Regions from separate parts of the Abiotrophia sp. genome, predicted to be linked through region 1. Evidence: predicted binding sites of a transcription regulator. Region 1 holds the regulator's gene; the other holds the start of a gene.
What was found. The regulator NrdR, encoded in region 1, represses ribonucleotide reductase genes. The targets are predictions, from matches to a motif close to ACACNATATATNGTGT.
Positions count from the first base shown of each region.

Region 2: the regulator NrdR is predicted to act here: its motif matches at 4,671-4,686, upstream of nrdH (glutaredoxin-like protein NrdH).

Region 1 covers NZ_DBHIRJ010000004.1:12,291-28,789, forward strand. The annotation lists gene ACO53F_RS03775 (hypothetical protein) at 92-424, opposite strand; gene pepA (glutamyl aminopeptidase) at 630-1,709, shown strand; gene ytpR (YtpR family tRNA-binding protein) at 1,770-2,399, shown strand; gene ACO53F_RS03790 (hypothetical protein) at 2,465-3,313, shown strand; gene murC (UDP-N-acetylmuramate--L-alanine ligase) at 3,350-4,681, shown strand; gene polA (DNA polymerase I) at 4,840-7,482, shown strand; gene mutM (DNA-formamidopyrimidine glycosylase) at 7,527-8,405, shown strand; gene coaE (dephospho-CoA kinase) at 8,398-8,985, shown strand; gene nrdR (transcriptional regulator NrdR) at 9,063-9,539, shown strand; gene ACO53F_RS03820 (DnaD domain protein) at 9,579-11,045, shown strand; gene dnaI (primosomal protein DnaI) at 11,058-11,996, shown strand; gene ACO53F_RS03830 (hypothetical protein) at 12,008-12,214, shown strand; gene ACO53F_RS03835 (PTS sugar transporter subunit IIA) at 12,336-12,734, shown strand; gene ACO53F_RS03840 (LacI family DNA-binding transcriptional regulator) at 12,894-13,847, shown strand; gene ACO53F_RS03845 (class A sortase) at 13,921-14,772, shown strand; gene ACO53F_RS03850 (BlaI/MecI/CopY family transcriptional regulator) at 14,821-15,288, opposite strand; gene nrdI (class Ib ribonucleoside-diphosphate reductase assembly flavoprotein NrdI) at 15,531-15,929, shown strand; gene nrdE (class 1b ribonucleoside-diphosphate reductase subunit alpha) at 15,922-16,499, shown strand, end outside.
Region 2 covers NZ_DBHIRJ010000006.1:45,480-61,978, forward strand. The annotation lists gene ACO53F_RS05885 (CapA family protein) at 1-1,126, opposite strand, end outside; gene ACO53F_RS05890 (thermonuclease family protein) at 1,141-1,812, opposite strand; gene ACO53F_RS05895 (GNAT family N-acetyltransferase) at 1,821-2,384, opposite strand; gene ACO53F_RS05900 (PTS sugar transporter subunit IIB) at 2,455-2,919, opposite strand; gene ACO53F_RS05905 (helix-turn-helix transcriptional regulator) at 3,121-4,284, shown strand; gene nrdH (glutaredoxin-like protein NrdH) at 4,343-4,570, opposite strand; gene ACO53F_RS05915 (LD-carboxypeptidase) at 4,758-5,597, opposite strand; gene ACO53F_RS05920 (ABC transporter ATP-binding protein) at 5,614-6,405, opposite strand; gene ACO53F_RS05925 (ABC transporter permease) at 6,423-7,292, opposite strand; gene ACO53F_RS05930 (ABC transporter substrate binding protein) at 7,300-8,280, opposite strand; gene ACO53F_RS05935 (Rqc2 family fibronectin-binding protein) at 8,626-10,326, opposite strand; gene ACO53F_RS05940 (TlpA family protein disulfide reductase) at 10,402-11,076, opposite strand; gene ACO53F_RS05945 (manganese-dependent inorganic pyrophosphatase) at 11,100-12,029, opposite strand; gene pflA (pyruvate formate-lyase-activating protein) at 12,237-13,016, opposite strand; gene pflB (formate C-acetyltransferase) at 13,100-15,328, opposite strand; gene parC (DNA topoisomerase IV subunit A) at 15,750-16,499, opposite strand, start outside.

The DNA of each region.
Region 1 (16,499 bases):
AATCAATCCGACCACTCAAGTGGTCGGATTTTTGTCTTTCAGCATGCAAAAAAAGAGCCACCAGAGCGACTCTTTGACTTCTCGATTCTCCTTAGCCTTCTACGGGGAAGAGGTCTAGAATTTGACCGGTGTAAATATCGCAGACGAATTGGTAGTGAACCAGTTGTTCCCCTTCATAGCGACTAATGCCCCCAATATAAACTTGAGGTTGGCTTTCTAATTCAGGGTATTCAACCGGAACATAGTGAATCCAAGAACCTTCAATCGGTCCTTGTTTAGCAAATTCAGCCTTAACTTCGGCTAGGACCCGGCTCGGGCGTTTAGGTTGGGATTCCAAGTAAAAGAGGGTCCCAGCCACGCCGACAATGGCGCCGGTTAAGAGCAGGAGGCCACCGACGAGGCCTTTACGTGGAGTAGATGACATAGTATTTATCCTTCTTTCATAGGTATGGTGCGCGCTCTATCGAGGAGCGGTAGGTGGGGGCGCACAGGCTTGTGCTCCGTACTCTTAGTGTAACACAAATTCGAGTACAATTCATTGATTTTACTAAGCGCTCGTGAGATAATAAAAAGAGTAAAATCTACCTATTTATAATGGCGAAGGAGGTAGCGGTGCGACCGCGACAGGCATGACATTACAAGGCTTTGACTTAATCAAACATCTGACCGAATTACAAGGGATTTCGGGCAATGAAGGGCAGGTTCGTCGCTTCTTGCAGGAAGAGTTGACACCCCTAGTTGATAAGATCGAAGTATCTGGGATTGGTAACCTCTATGGGATTAAGTATGCCAAGGAACCAGAAGCACCACGTCTCATGCTGGCAGCTCATATGGATGAAGTGGGCTTTATGGTCCGTCAGATTACCTCGAATGGTCTCTTAACGGTGACACCTATTGGGGGCTGGAACCCTTATAGCATCTCAGCTCAACGCTACACCCTTCAAACTCGCAAGGGAGATTATGTCTGCATTTCATCATCTGTGGCTCCTCACTTATTACGGGGCAAGGATGGGGCGGCTAAGTCAGTGGCGCCTGAAGATATCCTATTTGATGCGGGCTTTATTTCCCGCGAAGAAGCCTTGGAATATGGTGTGCGTCCTGGCGATTCCATTGTACCTAAGACAGAAACTGTCTGGACAGCCAACAAGCAAGCCCTAATCGGCAAGGCTTGGGATAACCGCTATGGCTGCGCCGTGATGTTAGAAGCCATGCGGGCAGTCAAGGATAAGAAGCTAGCGGCCACCATTATTGCGGGGGCTAACGCTCAGGAAGAAGTCGGTTTGCGTGGAGCAAAAGGGGCCGTTCATCGCTACCAACCAGATGCCTTTATTGCCGTAGACTGTTCGCCAGCCGATGATACGGATGGCAACAAGGATAAGTTTGGACAGTTAGGGGGTGGCTTCCTCTTACGGGTGCAAGACCCAGGCCACATCACCCACCGCGGTATGCGTGAGTTCTTGCTGGATACAGCAGAAACCCACAAGATTCCATACCAATACTTCTTCTCCAAAGGTGGAACCGACGCGGGTGCCGCTCATGTCAGCAATGATGGGGTGCCTTCAGCTGTTATTGGAGTCTGCGCCCGTTACATTCACGGTCACCAAACCCTTTTCCGTATGGATGATTATGAGGCAGCCAAGGAAATGGTCATCAAAGTCCTAGAGACTTTCGACAAGACAAGCTTAGCGACCATTCGCGCCAATGTCTAAGGACAGACTAAACAAACTAGAAATTTCAGACAAGTAGACGAAAGGAAGACAAGAAATCATATGTGGTTAGCATTCTATAATCCTGGAGGCGTCGGTGACGTGCTCCTTCTCACTAGTGGTCCCGTTTCTTCACACGAGATTGACCCAGATAGCAAAGGTCAGGTAACCGCCCTGCGCCATCATCAATCTCAAGCCATTGTGGGCTATAACCTCTTCGGAGTGGCTGACTTGAACTTAACTGGAGAGGGTCCTGTGACCTTGACTGCCGAGCAAGTGGCTCAAGTCAATGCCCGTATTCAAGCGGCGGGCTTCGATCAAGCGGTTAGCTTTGATGCTTCACCACGCTTGGTCGTTGGTTATGTGGAAGAATGTGTTGACCACCCAGATAGTGACCACTTACATATTACGCAAACACGTGTAGCGGCTGACACTGTCCTACAAATCGTCTGTGGGGCAGCCAATATTGAAGCCGGCCAAAAGGTCTTAGTGGCTCAACCAGGTGCCGTTATGCCAGATGGCTTAATCATTTGGCCAGGCCAATTACGTGGCGTTGACAGCAATGGTATGATTTGTTCTACACGCGAACTAGGTTTGGATGCCATTGAAAATAAACCAGGTATCTGGGTATTGAAAGATGACTTAGCAGTCGGTACACCACTTGAGCAAGTCATCGCCCACTATCAAGGCTAGTTAGCCATTTAGGTGATCAAACTAGCAGCATCAAGCAAGACCAGAAGATGAAAGGACGGTGGCTTATGAAGGACTACCAAGGACCCGCTTACCAGAAGCGGAATGTAAATTACGACAACCGACGTTTTAACCGGGAATCCCAATCGCCTTCAAGCAAGGGCGCCCCTTACAAATTCAAGTCTGCGCTAGAAGAAAAGCAAGAGACCAGCCGGGGCCATCGTCCTGTCTATCATCACGAGCAACCTTGGCGGGATCAACCGCAAAAGATGATTGATGCCAGTCAGACACCACCGCCAGCTACGACAGAGGAGCCATTGGAAGAGGCTGACTATCGGGTAGCCTACCGTGAGCGCCGCAACAGCAATCCAAACCAGCGCTTCAATTCCGATTTGGTGCGGGAACGCATGATGTCAGAGCCAATCGAAGAGGAAAGTCCCGCGCCTAGCTATCGACCGGGTGAGGAGCTAAGATTGCCACAAACCCATTCTGACCGTTTGGATCGTGCCCACGTAGCACCAGCCGAGCGGCGACCTCAAAATGACTGGCCCAAGCCAGGCCAAGCTAGCCGTCGACAGCAAGACCGCCAGGTTCTGGATGAATTTTTAGAAGCGCCGACTTCTCAGCAATCACGCCAAGCTTGGCAAGCTAGCGCCCAAAGAGAGCGGGAGCATCATGAGGCCAGCAGCCAACGTCAAGTCTCGGATGCCCAGGCTAAGTTCCAGTCTATTTTAGAGAATGGGCGAGATAGCCAGGAAGTGGCAAGACAGGCAAGGGCAGAACGTTTCCAACCTAAGGAACTACCTAAACCTTATCAGCCACCGCAATCGCAAGCTGTGACGGAAGTCGGGGTCTCTCGTGAGATTTTGGCCCGTATGCGTAAAGACAAGGACAGTTATTTATTATTTGAAGACTAGAAATTAATTGAGTGAAAGGACGTGTGTAGGTTGATTATGGACAAAGCAACAACCTATCATTTTGTGGGAATCAAAGGTTCAGGCATGAGTGCTCTCGCGCTTATCCTGGTAGGAGAAGGCTATAAGGTACAGGGGAGTGACGTAGGGAAGTACTTCTTCACCCAACAAGGCTTAGAAGCTGCGGGTGTGCCTATGATGGAATTCTCGGCTGACAATATTCAACCTGGCCTGACCATTATTGCAGGCAATGCCTTCGGCGATGACCATGAAGAATTGGTACGGGCGCGCGAATTGGGCTTGCCAATCTACCGCTACCACCATTTCTTAGGTAAATTGATTAAGGGTTATACTAGCATTGCTGTTTCGGGCTGCCATGGTAAGACCTCAACCACAGGTCTTTTGGCGCATACCCTCAAGCACTTAGCCCCTCTATCTTACTTGATTGGGGACGGGACCGGTTATGGTCAGGAATCTGCCAAGTACTTTGGTCTAGAAGCCTGCGAGTATCGCCGCCACTTCCTGTCCTATGCACCAGATTATGCTATTATTACCAACGTGGATTTTGACCATCCTGATTATTTCACTTCTATTGATGATGTCTTCTCAGCCTTCACTAGTTTTGCGGGCCAAACCACGAAAGCTGTAATTGCCTGTGGGGAGGATGCTTATCTACGCCAATTAAAAGCGCCAGTCCCTGTCTACTACTATGGCTTTGACAGCAATTCAACTGTCTATGCAACCAATGTTGAACGGGCTCAAGATGGGTCTTCCTTCGATGTGACCTTTGAAGGCAAGTTCTTAGGACGTTTCCATGTGCCGACCTATGGTAAGCACAATATCTTGAACGCCTTGGCGGTCATTACGGTCTTGACCTTGGAAGGTTTTCCGGCAGATGCCATTGCCCAAAACCTAGCGACCTTCACTGGTGTCAAACGTCGTTTCAGCGTTAAGACAGTGGGGGATTTAACCATCATTGACGATTATGCCCACCACCCAAGCGAAATCAAGGCGACCATTGATGCAACCAAGCAACGCTATCCAGACAAACGCTGTATCGCGGTCTTCCAACCTCATACCTTTAGCCGGACAGTGGCCCTGCTCAATGAATTTGCTGAAGCACTTAACCTAGCAGACCAAGTCTATCTCTGCGACATCTTCAACTCTGCCCGTGAGCAAAGTGGGGAAGTCACCATCCAAGACTTGGCGGCCTTAATTGACCAAGAGGTGGAGATTATTTCTAGCGAGCACCTGTCTCCGCTTATGCAATACAAGGACGATGTCATTGTATTTATGGGCGCAGGTGACGTAGATAAGATTGCCCAACGCTTTGAAAAAGAATATGCCCGCCTACATCCAAATGTCCTCTAAGACTGATTTGGCGGCTAAGACCTAACACTTAATACAAGTCATCACGATCAGCCATTCTTAGCGGCTTGTCCTAAGGGATGCTGCTGGATTGGCTGATTTACTTTGCTTCTGGCTATTAGAGTCTAGGAGCTTATCATTAACACTTAAGGAGGCGCCCCATGACCCAGCGCAAAATTTTACTGATTGATGGAAGTAGTTTGGCCTATCGGGCCTTCTTCTCCATTTTGGATATTGAACGATTTAAGAATAAGGCAGGTTTACATACCAATGCCTTGTTTAGCTTTAACCGCATGCTGGATGGGGTTTTAGACCAATTTAAGCCTACCCATGTCTTGGTGGCTTTCGACAAATCAGGTCATACCTTCCGGACGGAACAATACCCAGAATATAAGGCAGGACGCCAAAAAACACCGGGCGAGTTCCGCGAACAGCTACCCTATTTCCGGGTGCTCTTGGATGCCTATGGCATTAAGTACTACGAATTACTCCACTACGAAGCGGACGATATTTTAGGTACCTTAGCTAAGGCGGCAGACCCAGACGACCAGGTCATGATTGTGTCGGGGGATAAGGACTTGACCCAATTAGCCAGCGACCAGGTGACAGTCTATATCACCAAAAAAGGCGTAAGTGAGCTAGAGCCTTACACGCCTGCCAGCATTTGGGATAAGTACCAGCTGACGCCCCAACAGATTATCGACCTCAAGGGTCTAATGGGCGATAGCTCGGATAATTATCCGGGCATTGAACGGGTAGGGGAGAAGACCGCCCTCAAGTTGCTCCATCAATTTGGAACGGTCGAAGGCCTCTATCAAGGTTTGGATCAACTCAAGCCTTCCAAGATGAAGGAAAACATTATTCGGGACGAAGCCAATGCCCGCCTCAGCAAGTCACTAGCTCGCATTGTCCAGGATGCGCCACTAGAAATCACCCTCGACGATTGCCAACTAGGACAGCGTGACCTAGCTCAGTTAAGTGAATTTTATGTCCAAATGGATTTCCGTAGCTTCCTAGCCCAACTGCATCAAGGGGCGGAAGTCGTCGCTAGTCAAGAGACCACTCGCTATCCCGTGACCTGGTTGGAGTCAATTGAAGATGACCATGTCAAGGCAGCTGGTGCCTTCTATCTGGAGACGCTCAGCGAGAATTATCATTTTGCGCCAGTCCTGGCGGTAGCATGGACCCAAGGCGACCAGGCTTATGCCACAAGTGGCCAAGTTGCCTTTGCTAGCTCAGCCTTCAGAAAATGGCTAGAAGATGGGTCTCTTCCTAAAATCAGCGCAGACCTCAAGCGAGACAGCATCTTGTTGGACCATCAAGGACTGACACTGGCGGGTGTGACCTTCGATGTGGGCTTGGCGGCTTATTTGGTTGATGTCGAGAAGATTAAGGATCTGACTAGCCTGGCCACCTATCTAGACTTGGGCATCCAAGTCCAGCTGGATGAAGTAGTCTATGGCAAGGGTGTTAAACAAGCTCTGCCAGAAAATGAGCGTTTGGCCCAACACTTGGCCGACAAGGTTTCACTTTTGGACCAGGCCGTAGCCCCCTTGACCCAACAGCTAGATGATCTGGGCATGACTCAGCTCTACCAAGACATGGAATTCCCCCTAGCTCAAGTCTTGACGGACATGGAGAAAAGAGGGGTAGCGGTCGATGTGGCCACACTGGATCAGATGAATGACTTGCTCTTAGCACGTTTAGAAGAATTAGAGGCCGAAATTCAAGCATTAGCAGGACAAGCCTTCAATCCTAATTCGCCTAAACAATTGGGTGAAATCCTCTTCGAACGCCTAGGCTTGCCGGTCATTAAGAAGACCAAGACTGGCTACTCGACGGCAGCCGATGTCCTAGAAAAACTCAAGGATGCCCATCCCATTGTGGCAGCTCTACTGACCTATCGCCAGCTAGCTAAGCTTCAGGGAACCTATTTGGCTGGTTTACCTAAGTTTATTCAAGCCGATGGCAAGATTCACACCCGCTTCGTCCAAACCCTGACCCAGACCGGTCGCTTATCCAGTGCGGATCCTAACTTGCAGAATATCCCCATTCGGATGGAAGAAGGTCGCAAGATTCGTCAGGCCTTTGTGCCGTCTGAACCAGGCTGGCAACTCTTTGGTGCCGACTATTCGCAAATCGAGTTGCGGGTGCTGGCACATATTTCAGGTGATCCTCATATGAAACAGGCCTTCTTGGAGGGGCAAGACATCCATGCGGCGACCGCACGACGGGTCTTTGGCCTTTCGGATGATGCGGTGGTGGACAGTGACATGCGACGCCAAGCCAAGGCGGTTAACTTTGGGATTGTCTATGGTATTAGTGACTACGGCCTGTCCCAGAACTTGGACATGCCGCGTAAGGAAGCCAAGGCCTTTATCGACCGCTACTTGGCCGAATATCCAGGCATCTCAACCTTTATGCAGCAAGTTGTGGCTCAAGCCAAGAAAGACGGCTATGTCAGCACCTTGTGGGGTCGGCGACGTGCCTTACCGGATATCTATTCCAGCAACTTTAACTTGCGTTCCTTTGCAGAGCGGACGGCTATGAATACGCCAATTCAAGGGACGGCTGCCGATATTATTAAGGTAGCCATGGTGGCCTTAGATCAGGCCATTCGTCAACGCGGCCTCCAGGCTCGTCTGCTCTTACAGGTGCACGATGAGTTGATTTTAGAAGCACCTCAAGAAGAAATCACCATTTTAGAAGACTTGGTGCCGGAAGTTATGGAGGGCGCTGTTAGCCTATCAGTACCACTCAAGGTAGAAGCAGCCAGTGGCAACAACTGGTATCAATTAAAATAAGGTTCAGGCTCCTTAGCGAGCCCGACCTAGAAAGGAAGTGACTTATGCCAGAATTACCCGAAGTAGAAACGGTACGGCGTGGCCTGACTAGTCTGATTGAGGGCAAGACCATTGCGGAGGTTCAAGTTTTCTGGCCTAAGCTAATTGACTTAAAGCCCCAAGAGACATTGGCTCAGTGGCAAGACTACTTGTGTGGCCAGACCATCCAAGCGGTGGGGCGGCGGGGCAAGTACTTATGGCTGGATTTTGGTTCTCAGGTGCTAGTTTTTCATTTGCGAATGGAAGGTAAGTGCCATGTCTACCCACCAGGTCAGGAGCCTAAGACCAAGCCCAAGCATGTGCATCTAATCATGACTTTTAAGGACGGTAGCCACTTCCATTATGAAGATGTCCGCAAGTTTGGACGTTTCTCTTATATGGCTAAGGACCAATTAGAAAGCTATTTTGCCAGCAAGAAGTTAGGACCTGAGCCCACCCAGGAAACCTTTGACTTATCCCATTTTCGAGCTCAGTTAGCGTCTTCTAAACGGGCGCTTAAGCCCCTCTTGCTGGACCAGACCTTGGTGGCTGGTTTAGGCAATATTTATGTAGATGAAGTCTGCTTTAAGGCGCGGATTCATCCGCAAAGACCGGCCTGCGACCTTACTGTCCATGAGGTCAAACGCCTGCATGCCACTATTATTGAGATTTTGGCGGCGGCTGTGCAGGCGGGTGGTTCTACCATTCGGACCTATCGCAATTCCTTGGGAGCCGCGGGAACCTATCAGGAGTCCTTGGCTGTCTATGGCCGAGTAGATGAGCCCTGTGAACGTTGTGGTCGCCTGATCCATAAGGTTCAATTAGGTGGGCGAGGGACCCATTTCTGTCCGCATTGTCAATCCTCTCGCCTCAAGCATCCGCTAGGAGGGAAAGGCCATGCTTAGAATTGGTTTAACAGGGGGGATTGCCACGGGTAAATCCACTGTATCTAACTATTTAAAGGAACTTACCTATCCATTGATTGATGCGGATGTAATTGCCCGTCAGCTAGTGGAACCTGGCCAAGAGGGCCTGGAGCGTTTGGTGGCGCGATTTGGTAGGGGAATTCTGGATGAGTCAGGTGCCCTTAACCGCCAAGTCTTTGGTCAGCGTCTCTTCGGAGATGCCCGGTTGCGCCAGGAGGTGGATCAGCTTTTGCATCCACTCATTTATGAGGCCTTGGAGGCGGAGAGTCAGCGTCTGGCCCAGGCGGGAGCACAGCTTGCCTTTTTCGATATTCCCTTACTCTATGAGACAGGCTATGACCAAAAAATGGATCAGGTCTGGGTGGTTTATCTGCCCCATGACTTGCAAGTTGAACGGCTAATGGCCCGTAATGGCTGGAGCCAGGACCAAGCGGAGGCAGCCATTGCTAGCCAAGCATCTATTGAAGCCAAGCGTCAGCGGGCAGATCTAGTCATTGATAATCAGGGAACCTTAGCGGCGACCTTTGCCCAGGTAGATCAGGCTTTAAGCCGTCTCTAGCTTGTTCCTCTGACAAGAATTCGTTATAATAGAAAGGAAAAGCGCCCTCTGGCGCCAGAAGATAAGGAGGGAACCCTATGGAATGTCCAAAATGCCATCACCAAAACTCCAAAGTTAATGACTCCCGGCCTGCTGATGGTGGGGCGGCAATCCGGCGGCGGCGGGAATGCCTCAACTGCAAACATCGTTTCTCTACCTATGAACGTATTGAACAGATTCCTTTGCTAGTCATTAAGCGTGACGGTACCCGAGAAGAATTCAGCCAAGAGAAGCTACTGCGCGGCATTGTGCGTTCAGCTGAAAAACGGCCCATTACCATGGAACAAATGCAGGCATTGGCCCAACAAGTAGAAAACAAGATTCGCGAAATCACTGACCAGGAAATTGAATCAGAACAAATTGGAGAATTTGTGATTCCGCTCTTGATGGAATTAGATGAAGTGGCCTATATTCGCTTTGCCAGTGTCTATCGCCAATTTCACTCGCGTGAGAGTTTCTTAAAAGAACTCCAAGCCCTACAAGATCGTTTAAGTGAGAAAAACGATAAGAAATAATGACTTGACTCAAGTCAAATTTAGAAAGGAGGTCCCACCATGTTAAGTCCCTTACAGCCCTTTCGGGTTCGGCAGCAAGCGCCCTTGTCCCAGCTACAGCAGGTGACCCTGCGCCAATGCTATCAGCCTGTCATCGGCACGGTGGGGCTAGCCTTCTATCTGTCTTTAACGGATTACGCGGGAGCGGACGGGGCCTGGAGCCCAGCGGTCATGCATGCTAGTCTGATTGATCAACTGCAAGTTTCGCCGGCCGACTTAAATCAAGCCCGCGGATACTTGGAGGCCTTGGGCTTACTCAAGTCCTATCAACCTAAGAAGGTCCAGGGCAATGCCCAGACTCAATTAGTGTCCTATGAAGTCATAGCGCCACTTGAGGTGGGGAGCTTCTTGCAGCACCCCCTTTATGCGGCTCTGCTGATGAATAAGATTGGGGATCAAGCCTTCTATCGCTTGATGCGCCGCTTTGAATGGGAAGAGATGGATGCTAGCGAATATGTGGAAGTGACCCAGTCCTTCAGTCAGGTCTTCGACTATCCATCAGACCAAGCTATCAAAGATGCTCAGAACCAGGATGCTTTATCTGGCTCCTACCGTCAGCAGACCGCCCCTAATCCAGCAGAAGCCAGCTTGGACCAAGAGAGTCAGGATAGTTTCCGTTATGGTCAGGTTCTGGATATACTAGAAGCGGCCCAAGTCAATAGCCGACTCTTCACGCGGGAACTGCGCCAGCAAATGGCCAGTCTCCATCAAGTCTATGGCTTTGACGAGGAGCAAGTGGCGACAGTCATTAAATTGGCCTACCAAGACCAGACGGAACAAATTGCCATGGATCAATTACCGAGTTTGGCTAAGCGCTATAAGGCTAGCCTAAGCAGCAAGGAATCGGCTTCTAGCCAGGCGGGCCAGCTCAAAGACCAGATTCAAGCCCGGGCCCAAACCTTGCGGGAACAAGGCCACTATAGCAAGAATCAGGCACAAATTATTGCTACGGCGGAGATTTTGCCACCGCTGGCCTTTCTCAAGCAAGTCAAACAGGCCAAGGGTGGCATCCGGAGTGACCAAGAGGGCTACAACCTAGAAGCTGCCTTGGAAAAGGTCAAACTATCGCCTGCCATTGTTAACCTAGCAGTCTATTACCTCTTGGTCATGGAAGGGCGCGACCACCTTTACAAGTCTAATTTTGAAAAATTACTGGATGAGTGGCAGCAAAAGGGGATTAAAGAAGTCCACCAAGTCTTCCGCTATATCGAAGACAAGCGCCAGGCCCAAGCCAAGAAGGATAGCCAGGAGTCAGGACGACCTTATGGTCGGACTCACAAGGGAGCCGGGCCCCATCAGCGCCAAGAAGTGGTGCCTTCATGGTTAGCCAAGCAACGTCAAGAAGGCCAGGATTCAGGTCAGGCATCAAGCCAAGCCAAGCCTGAGGCTAGCCCAGCTGCTAGTCAAGCCACCCAGACCTTCGTCAATCCATTTAAGAAAGGGTCAGCCCAGGAGCTAGACCACTAGAGGAGGAATCTTATGGAGACAATCCAAGACGTCATGCGTCAGATTATGAACCAGCCCCATCTGCAAGAAATTTATGAGCAGGCAGTGGCCTTGGTCCGCCAGGATGAAGCCATTCAAGCCTTCCTCCGAGAACATCAAGCAGAATTAAGTGGGGAAATGATTCAAAATTCCCTTTCAAAACTCAATGAGTTTCGCCTAGAACGTCGGGCGATTGAAGCAGGACAGGCAGGGACTAACCCAGGCTACCAGCCAGAATTATTCATTAACCATAATTTTATTGATGTCCGCTACAAGCCAACCACCGATTACTTAGCTAGCCTCAAGGCCCGTCGCCAAGCCGCTAATTTGGATAACCGCATGATGGCAGATGATGTCCGCCAGGCTCATTTGGCTGATTACATTATTGATTCGCCAGAACGCCAGGCCTTAATTAATGCGGTGACGCAATTTATGCAGACCTATCACCAAGACCCTAAATCAGCGCAGGGTCTCTACATTACGGGCCCTTACGGGGTAGGCAAGACCTATTTATTGGGGGCTTTAGCCAATCATTTGGTGGAAGAAGAGGGGGCGACGGTGACTTTCTTACACTTCCCAACCTTTGCTTCTGATATGCGGGCTTCTATTCGGGACAATAGCACCCAAGCCAACTTGGATAAGGTCAAGCAGGTGGATGTCTTAATGCTAGATGACATGGGCGCCGAGTCTGATCCATCGGGCTGGGTTCGAGACGAAGTCTTGGCCATTATTCTAGAATATCGTATGCGGGAATCGTTACCGACTTTCTTCACTTCCAACTTTTCTCTAAAAGAATATGAAGAAGTCCTAACCTATAATCAAAAAGGCATTAGCCTAGCCAAGGCAGGCCGTATCATGGAGCGGGTTCGTTACCTAGCTCGTGAGATCACCCTCGATGGGCCAAACCGCCGCCAACTCAAACGGCAAGGATAAGGAGTAATAGAATGAATCAACCAGAACCTAATGAACTGATCAAGCGTTATCGGATGACTCGTTTTCTCATGGTCATCGTCTTGGCTGTCCAACTATTCGTCCTGGCAGCCTACTACTTCAAGGAAAAGCAAACGGTCTTAGCCTTTCCTATGATTGTTAATAGCCTTTTCTTGGCTTTGGCCTTGACCCATTTGCGACATATTAAGCCTCGCGATTAAACCAATCAATCCTATTAGCCTCGTTCTATTGGAACGAGGCTTTTTCTTATGATTAGGGGCTTGTCGGATGGGCGCTCGTTACATACAATAGAAGTAAGAAAAAGCAAGGAGTGGATGTCAGATGAAGGTCTTGGTGACAGGACATGGGGGCTTCGCCTTAGGCATGGCGGAAGCCAGTAGGATGATTGTAGGTGACCAGGAGCTTATCGACTGGTTGCCTTTTGAGGAAGGCACTAACCTTAGTGACTACCAAGCTCAAGTCGCTGCTAGAGTCGAGACGGATGGGGAAAAAGGGCTCTTGATTCTAACAGATTTTAAGGGGGGCACCCCCTTTAATGTTAGCATGCTGCTGTCTCAGGGGCATCCACAAGTCGCTGTTCTGGCAGGAACGAATTTGGCCATGATTATAGAAGCCATTGATCAGGCTCCCACAGCGAGTTCAGTGACTGACCTGGCGGATCACTTAGTGGTCATAGGACGCCAAGGTCTGCTTAAGGGAGTTTTGCAAGCGCGGAACTAGGCTTCCTTATCATGCGCGGCTTTTAGCTTCTAAATTTATTTCCTAGTAAATTCAAAGTAATTTCCTAAAAAAATACCTGCTTTTAGTCGCAAGAGCAGGTTATTTTAGTGTATAATAGGAAAGAATACACTGGCAAATCGATGGAGAGGAGTGGACATTATGGCAACGCTGAAAGACGTGGCCAAGAAGGCTAATGTCTCTAAAATGACGGTCTCTCGAGTAATCAATCACCCCCAACTGGTGACGGATGAGCTCAAGCAATTGGTCTATCAGGCCATGGAAGAACTCAATTATCGACCTAATATGGCGGCCAAGGCCCTAGCCCAGAACCGGACCCTAATTGTTAAGGTCTTAATTCTGGAAGAAATGGATGCGACTGAACCTTATTATATGAACCTCTTATCTGGAATTGCCAAAGGTTTAGATAAGTACCAATACTCCCTCCAACTCATGACGGAGAATACCATTGATACAGGGAATAGTGATGGTTATATTATTACGGGCATGCGAGAATCCGACTATGAATGGATTCGTAAAATTGACAAGCCCTTGATTCTCTACGGCGAGAATACCTACGGGGTGCCCTTTGTCGATTCAGATAACCGGCAGGCTGAATTTAAGGCCACTGAGTATGCCTTTAAGAAAGGCTATGACCACATTATCTTTGTTGGGATTGACGTACCAGAATACTTCGAACGCCAACGGGAGCAAGGCTATCAAGATGCTATGGCGCAACATCCAGATCACACGTCGCAAATTCACCGCATTCGGAATTCCTCGACTGCGGCAGCAGAATTGGTTGAGCGTCTGGACGCACATTTGGAACCTAACACATGCTTCGTCTGTGCCTCAGACCGCATTGCCTTAGGCATTCAGCGGGGGCTCAAGTCACTGGGCAGAACCATGCCGGACGATGTTGGGGTTATTGGCTTTGATGGGGTCTTTTTAGACCAGATTGCTAGCCCGCAGCTGACGACTGTGAAGCAGAAAGTCTTGGACATGGGAATTGCCTGTGTGGAACAGCTCATGCGCTTAATTGAGGGAGAAAGCCTCAAGGAAAGGGCCTGCTACTTTGAAGCAGATTTGGTGGAACGAGGTTCGACACGAGCCTAGGTTCTTTTACTACCTATTTAGACGGGGACATGGTAAACTAAGAATGATAAGTACCTAGAGGGGGATATAGAATATGACGGAAGAACGGCTGACGCGGACAGAGCGCATGCGTCAAGAGAAAAAGCGGGGTAAGAAGCCGACCAAGGCTGAAAAACCAGCTAAAGAAGCAAAAGTAAAGAAAGAGAAGCCGCAAAAACAAGGTAAGAAGAAGCGTAAGGGTGGCTTCTCTTGGCGGATTTTCCTAGCTGTCCTGCTCTTCTTAGCAGCAGCGGTACTCTTCTTATTGGATCCAATTAAGAACTACTTAGTGCGTCAAGGTCAAGAAACCAACGCTGTGACGGAATTAAACCGTGATAAGCGGGCTGAAATTGAGTCTAACGAGAAGAAGGAAGTAAGCTATGACTTTGGCGTTATCAAACCGCTAAACCCATATGATGTGATTTCTAGCGGCGTTAATCCTAAGGACCTACCAACAGTCGGTGGGGTAGCCATGCCAGATGTTGGCATGAACTTGCCAATTTACAAGGGTGTGACTAACGAAGGTATGTACCTAGGTGCAGGGACCTTGATGCCTAATCAGAAGATGGGGGAATCTAACTACGCCATTGCCAGTCACCACTCCATCCACAAGGGATTGTTGTTTGAACCTTTAATGCATGCCAAGGTAGGTCAAGCAGTCTACCTAACAGACTTGGATAAAGTCTATAAATATGAAATCAACTATATCGATGAAGTAGACCCAAGCCGAGTTGACTTGATTGAGCCAACTGCCAACCCAATTTTGACCATGGTGACCTGTGATTCTTCACTAACCATGCGGGTAGTGGTACAAGCTAAATTAGTGGATACTAAACCGATTGAAGAAGCAACTTCTGAAATGGTCAAAGCCTTCGAAGCTAAACAAACCATTCCAACTAATAACTAAACAATAAGAAACCCCAGACAGGATGTCTGGGGTTTCTTATCTTATATCCTAGCTAGAATGATGATGGTGGCATTGGCAGGCACCAGGTGGGCACTGGCATGCGACTGTTTGAGGAGCGGATTTGACTTGTTCTTGGAGCTGGGCAATTAAGGCCTGACAGTCAGATTGGCTGAGAGGGTTAGTGGCTAGTAAGTGGGCTAGATAGTGGGCCCGTGTTTTTGTGCAGATTGGGTCTAAGGCAGCCTGAAGGCGACCCAGTGCAGCCTCTTCTTGACTAATAGTAGCATGAAACTGGAAGGGGCTTGTGTCCTGGGCTTTATCTAGGTAGCCCTTTTGGATTAAGCGTGAGAGTAGGGACTTAATGGTTCCCACCTTCCAGTCGGTGCTGGCAGACAGGGTATCGATAAGCTGGCGGCTGGTAATACCAGGTTGCGTCCAAACGACACGCATGAGGCGCCATTCAGCTTCACTAATGTGAGGATGACCTAGCTTGGCTTGAGTGAATGTATCCGTCATAGGCGGGCTCCTTTCCGTAAATAAATTACACTTGTCATCTACTAGTCTAGAGGGTGGTTATTGGCTTGTCAAGCAAGGAGCACAAGATATAGCGCTGGGCCAAATCGCTAGGCTTGAATTAGCCTGATTTAACTAGGGTAGACAGGCTTTTCACCACTACATCTTGTGTTGTCTAGAGGAATCGTGCACTAAATGTTGGGGCTTAAGGCTTGTTTTTCGCCCCAAATATGGTAAGATAGAACATGTTGAAAAATCTATTCAGGGAGGTGTTGAAATTGCTAGTAGTCTACTTATCCATCACAGGTCAAACCCGCAAGTTTGTCAATAAATTAGACTATCCCTTGTTGGAGATTACTCCAGACTCCGTCTTCACTGAAGTCCAGGAACCCTATATTGTGGTCGTGCCGACTTATGAGAAGGAAGCAACCGAGATCGTCAATGAATTTATTGAAGTGGGCAATAACCGCCATTATTTTAAGGGCGTTGCCGGTGGTGGTAACCGCAATTTTAATACCTTATTTGGTTTTACAGCCAAGGATTTGGCCCGAGACTATCAAGTGCCTCTCTTGCACTTGTTCGAATTTCAGGGGTCCGAAAATGATGTTAATAAATTGAAAGAGAAGGTGGAACAACTTGGATAAACCAGTCTTAAAGAGTCGTCCGACTGAAGTCACTTACTTCAAACTCAATAATGAATTAAACCGTCCCGTTGATGGTAAAATCCCTCTCAACAAGGACCGGGAAGCCGTGCGTGCTTATTTCCTAGAGCACGTTAACCCTAACACGGTCTTCTTCTATTCTTTGGAAGAGAAGATTAACTACTTGGTAGATAACGACTTTATCGAACGGGAATTCATTGAGAAATACCCAATGGAGTTCATTAAGGAGCTGATTTCTAGCACCTATAAGATGAAGTTCCGCTTCAAGTCCTTCATGTCTGCCTTCAAATTCTATACCCAATATGCCTTACGGACCAACGATGGGGCCCGCTACTTAGAGCGCTATGAAGACCGTATTGCTTTTTGTGCCCTCTTCTTAGCGGACGGAGACCAGGAATTAGCAGTCCGTTTGCGGGATGAAATGATCAGCCAACGCTATCAACCCGCAACCCCAACCTTCCTCAACTCAGGGCGTAAGCGCCGTGGGGAGTTGGTTTCTTGCTTCTTAATTCAAATTTCTGACGATATGAACTCAATTGGTCGGGCTATCAA
Region 2 (16,499 bases), on a different contig from region 1:
GACGGATTTCGTCCATAAGGGCTTGTCCATTGGAAATATTGTATTTCTGCCAGTCAGCAAGAGGCACAACCAGGTATTCACTAGACTCTGGTAGACCAATATTATAAGTTGGCATAAAACGCATGCTATCTAGAACCACCTTACCATCATTTAGCTTACGATAAGTAAATTCTGTGATCCCCCCTACCTTGGTTGCTGTCTCGTATTGACCAGTCAGGAAGTTACCATGTGAGAAGAGTCCCGCTTGATATTCATTATAGTAGATAAAAGGCTCTAAAACGTGTGGATGACCACCTAAAACGAAGTTGGCACCAGCATCACGAGCCAATTGATGAGTAGCTATTTGGTCTGCCGTCGGCATGGTCTCATACTCTTCACCATTTTGAATAATAACAATGGAAACATCGACCTTGCTATTCAAGTCCTTGATTTCAAGTGGTATGAGCTGCTTGTCGATCAGTGTTGCTAGATACTGCTGATTCTGAGGGCGTTCCAAACCATTGAGGCCATAGGCATAAGCCAAAAAACCAACCTTAATGCCGTTTCGTTCAATGATGCGAGGTGTATTATAGTCCTCCCAGCTCTCATAAGAACCCACATACATCATGTCTCGTTGTTTGAGGGCTTTAATGGAAGCTAATACCCCTTGTGCCCCCATATCCATGGTATGGTTGGACACATTGTTGACGATATCTACCCCAACATTTTTAAGGCTGTCAACAATCTGTGACGGTGCATTGAAGAAGGGATAGGTCCCTAAACCAACAGACTCCCCTGCCACAATAGTTTCCATATTAGCAACGGTAATGTCAGCATTTTCTAAATAGGACTTGACTGGCGCTAACATGCTATCAAAATTATAGCCATTGGCAGTTCGCGCCCGTTCATAGACAAAGTCATGCAAGAGAATATCGCCAATAGCACGCACGCGGACTGTTGACCCCTCTTGGCTCGACTCACTGCTTTGGCCTACGGACTGCATGGCTGACTCATTTTTATCAATGGTCATTTGAGCCTGAACCAATGACAGAGGCGTCCATAAAGTCAATAGACTCATAACTAAAAGAAGTTTGCGCTTCAACTTGATTTTGAATACTTGCTTGGCTTGCTTATTTCTTAGCTGCATAGGCGATTCCTTTCTTATTCTTGGATAGTAAATTTCCCCTTATCATTGACGTAGTTGGGGATAGACCAGATACCCTTCTTGGCATTCTTTGCTTGCTTTTGAGCCTGTCTCAGGGTCTTTTCTTGACTGTTGTTAGGAGGATTGACATAGGAAACCGAGGCCAAACCTTCCTTGACTAATTCTAGGGATACTAACTTGTCATCGGCATAGACATAGGCAAGCGCCCGGTCATAATCATCGGCATAGGGTCCCTTGTCGAACTCAAGGGTAACCTGCTTAGCATTGGTCAGTAATTCTTGGTTGCGATGGGCAGCATCTTTACCGTATGGCTGTGGCTTGAGACCTTCCTTAACCGATTCTGGCGTATCAATCATCAGATAACGGGTCCGAAATTCATGTCCGTTTAAGGAGAGGACAACTGTATCCCCATCTACAATGCGGACAAAGTTAACCGGAATTTTCTGGCCTTTTGGCAGGACTTGATAGTTGGTCCCAGTAAAAGCCTTGATATCAATCTTCTCACTAGTAGAGCCAGAATTTTGCGCTCCTTGGCTAGACTCAGGGCTGTGATTCTTGTCCTTAGGGCTATCTAGGCCACCAGGACGGAAATACCAGATTAGGACTAGAATCAAGAGTCCAATTACTAAGCGAATCCAGTCTTTGCTTGTATAGTCTTTAAAGTTCATATATCCTCCTAGGGCTTTACAGTTTTTTGCATATGGTGGTAGTCATGGCCTGAGAAAGTGACTCGGTCTCTGACTTCAAATCCCAAGCGATGGTAAAGGGCCTTGGCTCTGGGATTGACTAAGTCACAATTAAGGCCTAAAACTGTCCCCTCCGAGTGAACAGATTCAAGGTGCTTAACCAAGGCGGTCGCAATACCTAATCCCCGAGCTTGAGGAGCTACGACTAGCATATCAATGTACCATTCATCGTCACGACTTTCGCGAGTCAAGGAGAAATCTCCTAACTCTGTGTGATCACCAAAATGCTGTTCTATGAGGCGATCATATCTAGGCTCTAAATGGCCCGGGTACCCTAAGACTAGCCCCTGAATCTGGCCCGTATGTCTAGATTGATAAACCCAGCAATTTTGGTAATTATATTTTTGCTTAGTATCTAAGAGATGTTGAATCATAGCCTCTTTAAAAGTCTGAGAATCTAAAGCCACAAATGGTTCAAACTCCATATCTTGCCAGATAATGACCATCAAATCATAGAGAGCAGGCACATCACTGGCCTGGGCTGGGCGTATCATAGGGCACTTCCTAACATTTACAAAGATTGAAAAACAAGCCCAAACCAAGGGCCTGGACTTGTTCTAAAGCTTAAAATACATAGGTTGCTTCTTCGGACGGAATTCGTCTCACTTCAACCTTAGTCCCTGCTTGAGCTTGACTATCCAGCCAATCCATTTCCTCTTGGCTTAAGGAAGTTGAGGCTGCAATATGACGTTTACCAGGCGACATATCCAAGTTACCAATATTGATATATGGGATTTTAACCCCTGCAGCTACCACGCTACGTAGGTCTTGGATATTTTCAAAAATGAGTAACATTTTTTTATCTGAAGACAGATTAGGCAGCTTGTCAATGGCTTGTTGTAAGGTGTAGTAGCGTGTATGATATTCATCTGGAACAGCCATATCTAGCAAGCCTTGTTGTATCTTGTTTTGTGCAACCGCATCGTTGACGACAATGATTGTATTGATTTCGAGTTTACTGCACCATCGAACTGAAATCTGGCCATGAATGAGTCGATTATCAACTCTGGCCATTTCGATTGTTGGCATTGAGATTTCCTTCCTCTCATGACTAATTACTTTCTACAATCAATAGTATAATGCTATTTAAGGCTAGATACAACTCTATTGATGGAATCTTAGACATTTTTAATTTATCCTTTTTAATTTTTAGGACATTTTTAGTGATTAATAGCCAAAATTGAGGTATACTAAAAGAGTAAATGCCCGAAAAAACAAAGGGGTGAACCTATGTATATTAAAACATCTGCCTTTGCTCATGCTGACTATTTTGATTCCCTCACTAATTTTGACATGGATAGTCAGAAGCACCATAAGAAGTCCTTGACTATTAATCGCCAGAAGTCAGATAGTTTTCTTAAGTTTCCTGATACTGTGACTATTACTGCTAAAAGCGGGATTGCCCTCATTATTATGACCCATAATCCTTATCTAGTAGATACCTATCAGGAGTTTGTTCTTCAAGGCTCTATTGAACTACATGCCAACATTTGTTTTAATATTCTCTCTATTACAGATGAATGTAGTATTATTTTAGAACCACGTTTTAATCACCAACCAGAATTAGTTCCTGCTAAACAAGCACTTAAGGTACGTGATTTTGTTGAAGAAATTAGAATTGAGAAAGTCTACGGTTTCTTCTACCAAGTGAAGACTGCGCCCTATCGCTTCAGTAATGACCAACACGACTACTTTGAGATGACCATTGTCGATCAAGGTGAGTTAGTCCACGAAGTAGACGGTGTCAAACACACTGCTAAACGCCATGATTGCATGCTCTACTATCCTAAGCAGCGTCATAGTCAAATGGTTAAACGCGACGGCGTATCCACCTATCTCTCCATTATGTTTCAGGCTAGTGGCATTAGTCCCGAGCTCAAGCATAAAATTGTCCACCTCAGTAATCACTATACCCAAGTAATCGAAAAAATGGTCGAACTGTCCAATCACCCTGGCGCACCATTCTATGCTGATGAAATGATTACGCTCTTTAAGTCTGTCATTATTCAGATGCTTAAGAGCGACCAGGCTTTCTATGATGAGCCTAGCACTTCCATGCGCGAGAATTACGAGAATGAGCTATTCCAATCCATCGTGGATTATCTTCACCACCATGTGGAAGCCGAAAACCAAGTTAATGATTTGGTCAATCACTTCAATTTATCTCGCTCTACCCTACAGTTACTATTTAAAAAATATGCCAATATGACGCCTAAAAACTATATTAACCAGCTTCGACTCAAACGTAGCAAGCTCTTAATTAAGGAATCAAAATTGACCCTGTCAGAGATTGCTGAAACCTTGGGCTACGGTTCGCTTCAGTATTTTTCACGTGTTTTCACCCAAGAATACGGTATGAGCCCATCTCATTACGCCAAACAGCTCCTCAAATAATGAATTATAAAAGACCCGCCAACTCCTACTTGGGAGATTAGCGGGTCTTTTTATTAGCTTAAGCTAATTTTTCTAGCATATCAGGACGGAAACCAAAGAATGGTTCAACCCCGTCAGCAACTACAACAGGCAAGGATTGGAAGCCAAGCTCTTGGACACGAGCTAGGGCCTCGCTGTCTTGCATAACGTCTACAGCTGTATATTCTAGATTGTGTTGATCTAAGAATCGCTTAGTAAAGTCGCATTGCATGCAGTTTGGTTTGGAATATACCGTAATTTTGTTCATAAGTAGGATCCCCCCTTCGAATTTACTTTACTATCATAACTCGATTAGGAGAAAAAGGCAATCTATATCTAGTAAAAATTTTTGATTTAATAAATTTTACCTACTATATATAGTGTCACCTCACGAACATTCCCTATTTTAAGTCAAGTAAAAGTTCAGTGATTTTGAGGGAAGTCAAGTATCATTTTTAGTTAATAGCCGTAAATTCATTCTTAATTCCATGGTAATCGAAAGGTTTTAGTGGAAAACGATGCCCCAAATAGAAATTTTCGGTGATGGCTGTCTCAGTCATACTACTAAGATAGTCCACTAAAATTGGTCGCTGTCCCTTATCGTCTAATTCATTGAATTGTCCCAGACAAATTTCGCCTAAATCATCCAAGTTTACTAGCTGACTAAGCTGTACCATTAGAGACTGGATTCGTTCTAAGGAACCTGAACTAGCTTCCAGGTATAAGCGTCGCCCTGCTATATCTTGTGGCCAGAAGCTGGTACCAGCTAGTTTGAGAAAACAACGAATATTTCCGCCAAAGGCTTTCAAATTATCTCCAGGCTTATTTTGCAAGAAAGCCTCAAAGTTAGCACGCGAAGTAGGATCTAAGACCAAGGCTAGGGGAAAGAAATTCACCGGTATAATCATGTCATGAGCCAAACAGGCATTAAGCATCACACTATTGTCACTATACCCCATATAATAAACAGGCTTGTCTCGCTTCAAGTGCTTGAAAAATTCTGTCGGTAATGATGCTAAGGTTTGGTTGGCTAAGTCCCCACCTGTTAAATCCATTATCCAGTCGACCTCAGAATCAGCTAAGGCCTTAGCCAAATAGTCTGCCCTAAGCTCGGCTGGACAGTGACCACCCGTTTCCTGATCTAGCCAAATACTAGGCTTAATCGTAACCTTGGCACCATATTGATGGGACAAAAGCTTGACTAAGGCATCCAGATTGTCTTGGGCTTGCAGGGTCTTGGCTTTACCATTAGAACACCCTAAGAGCACTACATGGCGACCTTTTAAAAGTGTCATAAGAAATTCCCTTTCCTTAGAGACTCGCTTGGGCTTCAGCCTCAATCAAGTCTTCCAGATGTCGATAAAGGACAGGCGCCGTTAAAGTCTTGACTTGGTCCTGGTCATAAATATGCTGAATCTGCCCCTTATGCATCAGCAAAATACGGTCGCAATATTGAATGGCATCAGGCAATTGGTGAGTAATCATGAGCGCCGTCAGCCCTTCCTTCTTAATCAGGTCAGAGGTCATTTGCATCACTTGACGGGAGGTACGCGGATCCAAAGCAGCCGTATGCTCATCTAAGAGTAAGAGTTCTGGTCTTTTAAGTGTTGCCATGATTAAAGCGATAGCTTGGCGTTGGCCACCAGACAGGGCTTCAATCGGCACATTTAAGCGATCTTCCAATTCCAAATGGAATTGACTCAATAAATTTCTCATGGCCTCATAGTTATCCTTAGTAAGTGATTGCTTAAAGCCAGGTTTTTGGCCCCGCCTAGAGGCCAACATAAGATTCTCGAAGACCGTCATACGTGGGGCGGTCCCCATGCGCGGATCCTGGAAAATACGGCTAATGAGGGCCGCATTTTTGCTTTCAGCTTGGTTACTAATAACTTGTCCATTCAGTAGAATACTACCTGAGGTCACAGGCGTATGGCCAGTCAAGCAGTTGAGCAAGGTAGATTTTCCTGCTCCATTGGTCCCAATAATGCCCAGTATTTCGCCCTTTTGGACTTGAAAAGAAATATCGCTTAGTACCTGTAAGGGACTATCCTGCATACGATAGAAGGTCTTGCTAATAGATTGTACATCCAGTTGTATGGTCATTATCTTATCCTCCTATCTTAATTTTTAGCTTGAATTTTCTTACGCATAGCTGGCAAAGCCAAGAAAATGGCTAAAACTAAGGCAGATATCAAGCGGAAGTCAGATGGTAAAAAGCCTAGCTTGAGCACGGCCACCAAGAGTAAGCGATAAAGGACGGAACCCACGACAATGGCACATAGCCTCATAGATAGGGTCAGCTGTTTGAAGAGCATCTCCCCAATAATAATGGAAGATAGCGCGATGATCACCGTCCCAGTCCCCATATCCACATCAGCATAACCATTCTGTTGGGCAATCAGCGCCCCACTTACAGCAATAATTCCGTTGGAAGTCATGAGGGCTAAGCATTTCATTAACTTAACCGAAATCCCTAGACTGTGCGCCATAACTTCATTGTCCCCTGACGCAACCATGGATTGACCTAAATCAGTCTTAAAGAAATAACCCAGCAAAAGAATGACAATCAGGGTTAGGATGGATCCCACGAGGAAAATGCGACTAGTAGAATCTGCCATTAGGCCAGTTAATAGATCGTAGAGAGTCTTAACCTGGCGCAAACTCAAGTTAGCCCGTTCCATAATTCGCAGATTAATAGAGTAAAAGGCAGTTAAGGTAATGATCCCCGCTAAAAGAGATGGGATTTCGAAATAGGTCATCAATAGCCCAGTAACTAAACCGGTCAGCATCCCTGCCACAAAAGCTGTGAACAGGGATAAGACAGGATGTAAGCCTAGGGTTAAGGTCTTGACTGCGACTGCCGCCCCAACCGCGAAGGAAGCTTCACTGGTCAAATCGGCAAAGTTGAGAATACGAAAGGTAATGTAGAGCCCAATCCCCATTAGGCTATAAAGTAGCCCCTGAGCGATGGCACTATAATAAATTCCCATATAGAAATTACTCCTTACTTAAGTCCTTGAATTGAGAGGTTAAATCACTTGGTAATTGAATACCTAACTTCTCAGCAGTTTGACCGTTATAGACTTTGACTGTTTCTTTGGCAAATTCGATTGGTAAATCAGAAATTTTGGTGCCATCAATAATTTTGAGACCTAAATCTGCAGATTGCTTACCGATATTAGTTTGGCTGATGGCTACTGATAAGAGGGCCCCTTCTTTGACTGCCTTCTCATAAGTTGGCAAGACTGGAATCTTGGCCTTGTCGGTAACATCTAGCAGTGTGCTAATCGAACTCGCAATGGTGTTATCCGTTGGAATGAAGATGGCCTGGCTCTTGCTTGCCAATTCCTCAGCAACTAAAGCCATATCATTAGTTGAGTCAATGGTCTTGACTTCCACCTTGTAGCCTAATTTTTCAGCAATAGCTTTGGCTTTTTCTACTTCAGCCTTAGCATTGTCTTCGCTAGTGGTGTAGAGCATCCCAATAGTTTTAACATCTAAATCAAGGGATTTGAATTGCTTGAAGAGGTCTTCTAAAGGTGCAAAATCACTGACCCCAGTAATATTACCATCTGTCTTATCTAAAGCCGACACTAATTTGGCGCTGACAGGATCCGTGATACCTGCAAGAACGATTGGGATTTTTGTGGTGGCTTGTTGTAAAGACTGTGCCACTGGAGTGGTGATGGCAAAGATCAAATCTGGTTCCTTAGCCACTACCTCTTCCGAAATGTTATGAAGTAGGTTCATATCGCCTTCCGCATTTTGGAAGTCAATTTCTAAGTTATCCCCTTCCTTGTAGCCGTGGCTAGCAAGGGATTCCTTAATCCCACTGGTAATTTCATCCAAGGATGGATGAGTCACAAGTTGAACGATGGCAACTTTTAATTTGGCAGGTGCTGCATGCGCCACTAGGCCTTGGCCTGCAATAAGAATTAAAGCAAAGAATAGTGCGACAAATTTAACTACTTTTTTCATAATAAATCTCCTTTTTTCTGATAAGAATTAGTTAGCAACAAAAAATCCGACGCCAGCTATGCGTCGGATTAGAAGTCCTATCTCAAAACCTCTGGATCATCTACGCATAGTCTTGACTCAGTGTCTATGCAGTAAACAGAGGTGTTAGGCTACATAGATACAGCAGTATGTTAAACTGGGCTGTATCCATTGGAAATGTTCCAAGTCTACAACCTATCTATGCCAGAATTGCCAGTATTTTGTTGCTTGTGTTTGACTTTGAAACATTTGCCTCAACCTTTCATTATTTTATAATCCTAGTTTAACCTTGTTTGCAAGCAGTGTCAAGACTAATGTGGAAAATTTTTATTTTTTGACTTCCATGGCTTCGATAAGCTCCGGACTTGGCGTGACACTTAGCGTTTTCTGCCCTTCGTAGATAACATAGCCTGGTTTGGCCCCATTTGGTTTTCTTAGAAACTTAACCTGTAAATAGTCAACTGGGACATTGGCTGACTGTTGAAACTTGGAATAATAGGCTGCTAGCATGGCTGCTTCTGTCAAGCTAGAATCTGAAGGGTGTTCAGATTCAATAATGACATGTGAGCCAGGAATATTCTTAGCATGTAGCCACCAGAAGTTCTTATTGGCCTGTTTAAGGCTGAGCTGATCATTCTGGAGATTATTACGCCCTACTAAGATTCGTGTCCCATCACTTGCTTGATAGAGCCGTGGACCCAAGCCCTTGTCCTGACGGCGTTTCTTGAGATTTTGTTGCTTGGCACTCAAGTAGCCTTGCTCCGCTAGTTCTAGGCGAATTTGCGCCACATCCTGGAGATCAGCTCGACTAAGTTGTACCTGGACAGACTCCAAATAAGCAATTTCTTCTTGTGCAAGCTGCCTTTGGAGCTCGATATGCTTGAGAGCATCGCGGTACTTGGTATAGCGTTTAAAATAAGCCTGGCTATTTTCAATTGCCGTCTTACGCGGGTCCAAGTCGATTTCTATCATTTGGTCATTGTCATAATAATTTGGTAAAGAGACTTGACTCTGCCCCTTTTGGATTTGGTAGGCGTAGGCAGAAAGCAATTCACCTTTGATGCGATAGCTTTCTGATTGAGATGCCACAGCTTGATCTTGATCCAAATTAGCTAGCTTAAGCTGGTTACGTTCAATCAAATGTTGCAAACGTTGGTTCAAGTCCCCCGTCATTTGCTTAATTCGATCTAATCGAACGCGTTCCGCATAATAGAAGGCAATCAAGCCTGACAATGTCTGATGGGGCACCCACTGGCCAGTCACGCCTACTAAAGGCGTCATATAAAAATCAGGTTTCTCAGCTTCTAAGAAATAGGCGCCCCCTGCTTCTACTGCCTGACAGAAATCAGCTAGAACTGCCTCCCATTTTTTCCCTGATTGGACTTGGGCTAAGAAGGATTGACTGGCTAGTCGGCCTAGGCCCTGAATGTGGGCTTGAACCTGACCCGGGCTAGTCGCGCTAGCTAATCGTTCTGCTAGTTCTGCTCTATCCACCTGGCTGAGCTTAAACAAGTTGACTTGTTTCTCATCTTGAGGTGGCCGGCGATAGTCAGCACCGGGCTGCAACAAGCGATAGGAATTAAAAGCCATAGGTACATGTTTAAGACAGTCAATGATGCGACCTTGGCCATTAACCAGAATCACATTAGAATGCCGCCCCATTAGTTCAATAATCAAGCGATAAACCTGGCTATCCCCCAACTCGTCTCGTCCCGTAAAATGCAGCTCAACAATCCGATCATTCTCGACTTGTTGAATATCTAGTAGCACGGCTTGCTCCAGATGTTTACGCAAGAGCATGCAGAACATTGGCGCGTGTTCCGGGTTAGAGGGACGCTCGTCCGTCAAATGTAGGCGATAGTATTGAGGGTGGATAGAAACCAGAAGACGTAAATTTTGGCGTTGAGATCGAATAACAAGTTGCAGTTCTTGCTCAAAAGGCTGATAAATTTTGGCAACCTTCCCCCCTATTAAGTGGCTACCTAGCTCCTTAACCAAGGCATGAGTCAAAAAACCATCAAAACTCATCCCATCACATCCTCTCTAATTACTTGAATAAAAGAACAGCGCCCTAGGCACTGTTCTTACTTTTAGTCACTTAAACTACTGCTCAGCCACCATTTGCTCTAGTACTTTGAAGAGTTCTTCCCGAGGCACAGAACCCTGGCCGCGTTTAAGAATTTCTCCTTTAGCGTTGAGAATATAGGTTGTTGGCAGGCTGACTGCGTTGAAAGCAATTTGGTTCTGACGTTGATCGTCATAATAGATTGGTAGGTCAGTCAAGCCAGCTTCTTTCAAATAAGCTTGCGCCTTCTCTGCTGTCTCATCTGGACGGCTACCAGTCGCATTAATCATAACAAAATTAACTTTATCCCCGTATTTGCGGTAGGCTTCTAAGAAATAAGGCATTTCCTCCCGACAAGGTGGACACCAAGAAGCCCAAATATTGATGATAGTTGGTTTACCAAATTTTGATGATAAGTCAATGGTATTTCCAAGCTCATCTACCAACTTAGTTTCAGGAGCAGGCGTCCCCTTACGTTCAGGCTTGTTGACCCCACGTACGGCCTGGCTACTAGACGACGTGGAACTTGCCGCCTCACTAGAGGAAGAATCAGCCTTGGCAACTTGTGAGCTCGATTCCTCAGATGAGCTAGTAGACACTGCCACTGAAGCAGGTTCTTGATTCAATTGGTTGGCTAGCCAGATACTAGTCCCAATCACTACTAATCCTAAAATGACTAGGACTGGATAAAGCAATTTCTTAACTTTGTTCATAAAAACTCCCTTTCGACAGATAACTAGCGAGCTGCGTAGCTATCTGTTAATGGTGGTACAATTTGTTTTTTACGTGATACTACCCCTGGCAGTTCTAGTTCTTGGTCCACTACCTTCTGACCAAAAGCGGCTTCCAAAGCAGATACATCTTGGCCTACAACTAACCCAAAGGAGTTACTATCTAAGACGTCTGTGACTACTAAGAGGAAGAGTTCATAGCCTTTTGCCTCAACTTCCGCTTGCATAGCCTTTAATAAGGCTTCTTTACGAGCCAAGAGATCAGCAAAACCAATGGCATTGACTTGGGCAATCCGTACTTGGTGGCCATTCATGTCAAAGCTCTTAGCATCTAAGTTGAGTAAGGTTTCTTCGGATTTGCTTGCTAAGTTAGTCCCAGCCTTCAATAAATCCAAACCATAGACTTGTGCATCAACACCCGCCAGTTTTGCTAAAGCTTGTGCTGCATCTACATCTTCTGGCGTGCAAGTTGGTGATTTGAAGAGTAAGCTATCAGAGATAATAGCAGACAGCATGAGACCAGCAATTTGCGCTGGAATTTCAATCCCTGCTTCGCCAAACATCTTGTAAAGGACAGTAGCAGTACAGCCGATTGGCTCACAACGATAGTACAAAGGCTGTGCAGACTCAAAGCCAATACGGTGGTGATCAATGACATAGTCTACTGTTAACTCAGCTAAATCATCAATAGACTGGCTGGCTTCATTGTGGTCCACTAGGGCCACATGGGCACCTGTTCCTGCCGCTGATTCAATCACACGAGGTGCTTGAGCCTTGAAGTAGTCAAGGGCAAAAGCCGTTTCTTCATTAGGTGCACCGAGTGCTACGGCCTCTGCTTGGTGGCCTTTTTGGTTGAGGTAGTAGGCAAAAGCAATAGCAGATGCGATAGTATCAGTGTCTGGGTTTTTATGTCCGAAAACTAAGTATTGGGTCATGTCAGTGGATCCTCCTATAAGATAATTACTGCCTTAATTTTAACATGTAGCTGGGAAAAATTATAGCCCCAAAGAGGTCCAGGCAAAGTCCCTCATACCCTTTCATTTTACGCTTTCCCACCCTTATTAGCAAATTTCCCGCCTATAACTTTTGCACAAAATAAATAGCCTTTAGTGATAGTAACTCACTAAAGGCTATTTCAAGGCTTAAGCTGTTAGATAACCGCGATAAGAAGCAGTTTCTAGAATACGTTTGGCGTTCTCTACCCGATCAGGTGTCGGCGGCTCAATACCTGCCAAACGGTATTTAATCCCTAGGGCTTCGTACTTATAAACCCCTAACTTATGATATGGCAAGACCTCAAATTTCAAAACATTTTTAAGCGTCTTGACGAAGGCACTAAGGCGAATCAGATATTCATCAAAGTCAGTGCGTTCAGGTACCAAGACATGGCGAATCCATACTGGTTGACCAATATCAGATAAATAGTGTGCCAAATCCAAGATATTCTCATTAGGCTGACCCGTTAATTTACGGTGACCATCTGAATCAATGTGCTTAAGATCCAAAAGAATTAAATCTGTATACTTAAGCAATTCATTAAATTTACTAAAGAATGGCTCCTTGCGGGTGAATGGTCCCCCACATGAGTCCAAAGTAGTGTGGACCCCATTGGCTTTACAGATTTTGAAAAACTCAATGATAAAGTCAATCTGCAAGAGAGGCTCTCCCCCACTAACCGTAACGCCGCCCTTCTTACCCCAGAAATCCTGGTATTGAACGGCCTCGTCAAAGAGTTGTTGAGGTGTGTAGTCATGTCCCCCACGCGTCGCCCAAGTATCTGGGTTGTGGCAAAATTCGCAACGTAGGCGGCAGCCCTGCATGAAGGTAATAAATCGAATGCCTGGGCCATCCACGGACCCAAAACTTTCGGTTGAATGGACATGACCAATTACTTGTGTTGTGGCTGTGTTCCCAAATTGCATTGCATTTATCTCCTTACCTATCTCTATATAAAGGGCAAAAGCGACGAGTTGCCCCGTCACTTTTCCCAGTCAAGACTCGACTATTACATTTGGCTATGCATAGTCCGGTTGATAACGTCTAATTGTTGTTCACGGGTCAACTTAATGAAGTTAACGGCGTAACCAGATACCCGGATGGTTAATTGTGGGTAGTTTTCTGGGTGCTCCATCGCATCCACTAAGGTGTCGCGGTTGAATACGTTGATGTTGAGGTGGTGACCACCTTTTTTAGAGTAACCATCCAACATGTTGGATAAGTTTTCTTGTTGCACATCTTCTTCCTTCCCTAAGGCACGTGGGATGATGGAGAAGGTGTTAGAGATACCGTCTAATGCGTAAGAGTAAGGTACTTTAGCAACAGATGATAAGGAAGCCAAAGCCCCGTGAGTGTCACGACCGTGCATTGGGTTAGCACCTGGTGCAAATGGTTGACCTGCACGACGACCGTCAGGTGTGTTACCAGTCTTCTTACCATACACAACGTTAGAAGTGATGGTTAAGATAGAAGTAGTGTGTTGCGCATTGCGGTAGGTTGGGTGCTTCTTAACTTTTGTCATGAAGCGTTTCAAGAGATCAACCGCCATACTATCTACGCGGTCATCGTTGTTCCCATATTTAGGGAAGTCGCCTTCTACTTCGAAGTCAACTACTACGCCGTTTTCGTCACGGATTGTCTTAACTTTACCGTATTTGATTGCAGACAAGGAGTCAGCTGCTACAGAGAAACCAGCGATACCAGTCGCCATAGTACGGTGAATGTAGGTATCTTGTACCGCCATTTGAATGCGTTCGTAGCTGTACTTGTCGTGCATGTAGTGGATACAGTTGAGGGCATTGACATAAAGTCCTGCCAACCATTCCATCATATCATCATACTTTTCCATTACTTCTTCGAAGTCTAGGTATTCAGAAGTGATTGGTCGGAACTTAGGACCTACTTGAGCCTTAGATTTTTCATCGACACCACCGTTGATTGCGTAGAGCAAGCACTTAGCTAAGTTAGCACGAGCGCCGAAGAATTGCATTTGTTTACCAACACGCATTGCAGATACACAGCAGGCAATCGCATAGTCATCACCATATTGTGGACGCATTACTTCGTCGTTTTCGTATTGGATAGCTGAAGATTCGATAGACATCTTAGCTGCAAAGGTCTTGAAGCCATCAGTTAACTGTGGTGACCAAAGCACGGTTAAGTTTGGTTCTGGTGCTGGACCTAAGTTAGATAAGGTGTGGAGGTAGCGGAAGGAGTTCTTAGTTACCAATGGGCGACCATCTAAACCAACCCCTGCAATAGATTCAGTTACCCAGGTTGGGTCTCCAGAGAAGAGTTCGTTATATTCAGGTGTACGCATGAATTTAACTAAACGTAACTTCATGATGAAGTGGTCAACTAATTCTTGCGCTTCTTCTTCTGTCAAGGTACCATTGCGTAAGTCACGTTCTACGTAGATGTCTAAGAAGGTAGAAGTACGACCCAAGGACATTGCTGCCCCGTTTTGTTCTTTGATAGCAGCTAAGTAAGCTAAGTAGAGCCATTGGAAAGCTTCTTTAGCGGTAGTTGCTGGTTTAGAAATATCGAAGCCGTAGATTTCCCCTAATTTCTTAAGATCTTTCAATGAACGATATTGTTCTGACAATTCTTCACGTAATTGTAAGATGTCATTGGTCATAACATCGCAACCGATGTTGTTGTAGTCTTTGAGTTTTTCTTCCATCAAACGGTCAACACCGTAGAGGGCAACACGACGGTAGTCACCGATGATACGGCCACGACCGTAAGCATCTGGTAGACCAGTGATGATCCCAGACTTACGAGCTGCACGCATTTCTGGTGTATAAACATCAAATACCCCTTGGTTATGCGTTTTACGGTATTCAGTAAAGATGTGAGATACTTCTGGGTCTACATGGAAGCCATAAGCTTCTGCAGACTTTTCAGACATACGAATCCCACCAAATGGTTGTAAACCACGTTTGAATGGTTTGTCAGTTTGGAAACCAACCACTTGTTCCTTGTCTTTATCTAAGTAACCAGGACCGTGAGAAGTGATGGTAGATACAACAGATGTGTCAGTATCTAAGACACCGCCTGCTTCACGTTCTTGCTTGTTCAAGTCCATTACTTGCGCCCATAAGTCTTTGGTTGCTTGGGTAGGACCTGCTAAGAAACTATCGTCTCCTTCATAGAGCGTATAGTTTTGTTGGATGAAATCGCGCACGTCGATTTCTTCCTGCCATTTTTTACCTTTAAAGCCTTGCCATTGTTCCATAGATATCCTCCTTAACTGAACTGTAAACTATCTAGTACAACAACTTTTATATGTTCATTATAACACTCACATTTTAAAATGCAAGCCCTTTAGCTCAGAAACATCAAGTAAAATATCTTATTATATCAAGGTTTACACCGGTTTCACAAAGTCGCGCAGCTTGTGCAAAAGTTTGTGAAATATCTATCCTGTACTAATTCTGTTTGCCAATAATTTGTCATCTGTATTAGTACATTTGCTTCTAACCCTAGTCCTACACGTTTTCTTTTTCTTACAAAAAATCTATAACAAGCAATACTAAGACAGATCTATCTTCTTCTACAAGTAAAATGAACAAACTTTATTATCCTAGCCCCACTGTCTTGCACAAAGTCTAAGCAAAAAAAAATAACCATCGCCCAATCAGACGATGGTTAAAAAACTAATTTGCTTCTGAAGCCTGAGATTGGATGTCCAAAACTAAATAGCAGTCTAAGACATTACCTAATTTGGCTAAATCAGGCGCTTGCGAGCCGTTAGCAAGTCGATCCGACAGTGGAATCTCACTAGCTGGAAAGACAACTTTTTGTCCTGTATCCCCTAAAAGACAGACTAGGTGCTGAGCTTTATCAAGGGCTAAGACTTTCAATAATTGATGTGGATTGGTTTTTAATTCTTTTAGTAAGAGGACACCACGCGAACCACGTCCCAGTTCAGGTATGACAGTTAGGTCGCTGCGTTTCACATTGCCACGTTGAGTTAAGGCAAAGAGTTGCGGGCGTTTTGCCTCTTGATTAACGACTAGGCAGGCCACCACCTGGTCTTCTTCTTTCAACTTAATAGCTGTTACCCCTTTGGCTTTCAGACCCATTTCTGATACTAAATCAGCTGAGTAACGCAAGCAATAAGAACGTTTGGTCAATAAGACCACTTCATAGTTTTGACCAGCTTTAAGGCATTCTGCTGCTACCACATCATCTTGATCGTCTAGCAGATTCATAGCCTTTGCCGTCCGCGTTTTATAGGAGCGGTAAGTGGTGAAGGCCGATAATGGCGTCTGCTTAATCATACCAGCCTTAGTAGCCAAGATTAGTTTATGGTCCTCCTGGCTTGCCACAAAAGCCTTAACAAAGCGCTCGCCATCTTGAAGTTGATAGTTTTGGGACAGATGGACCCCAAGATCCTTCCATTT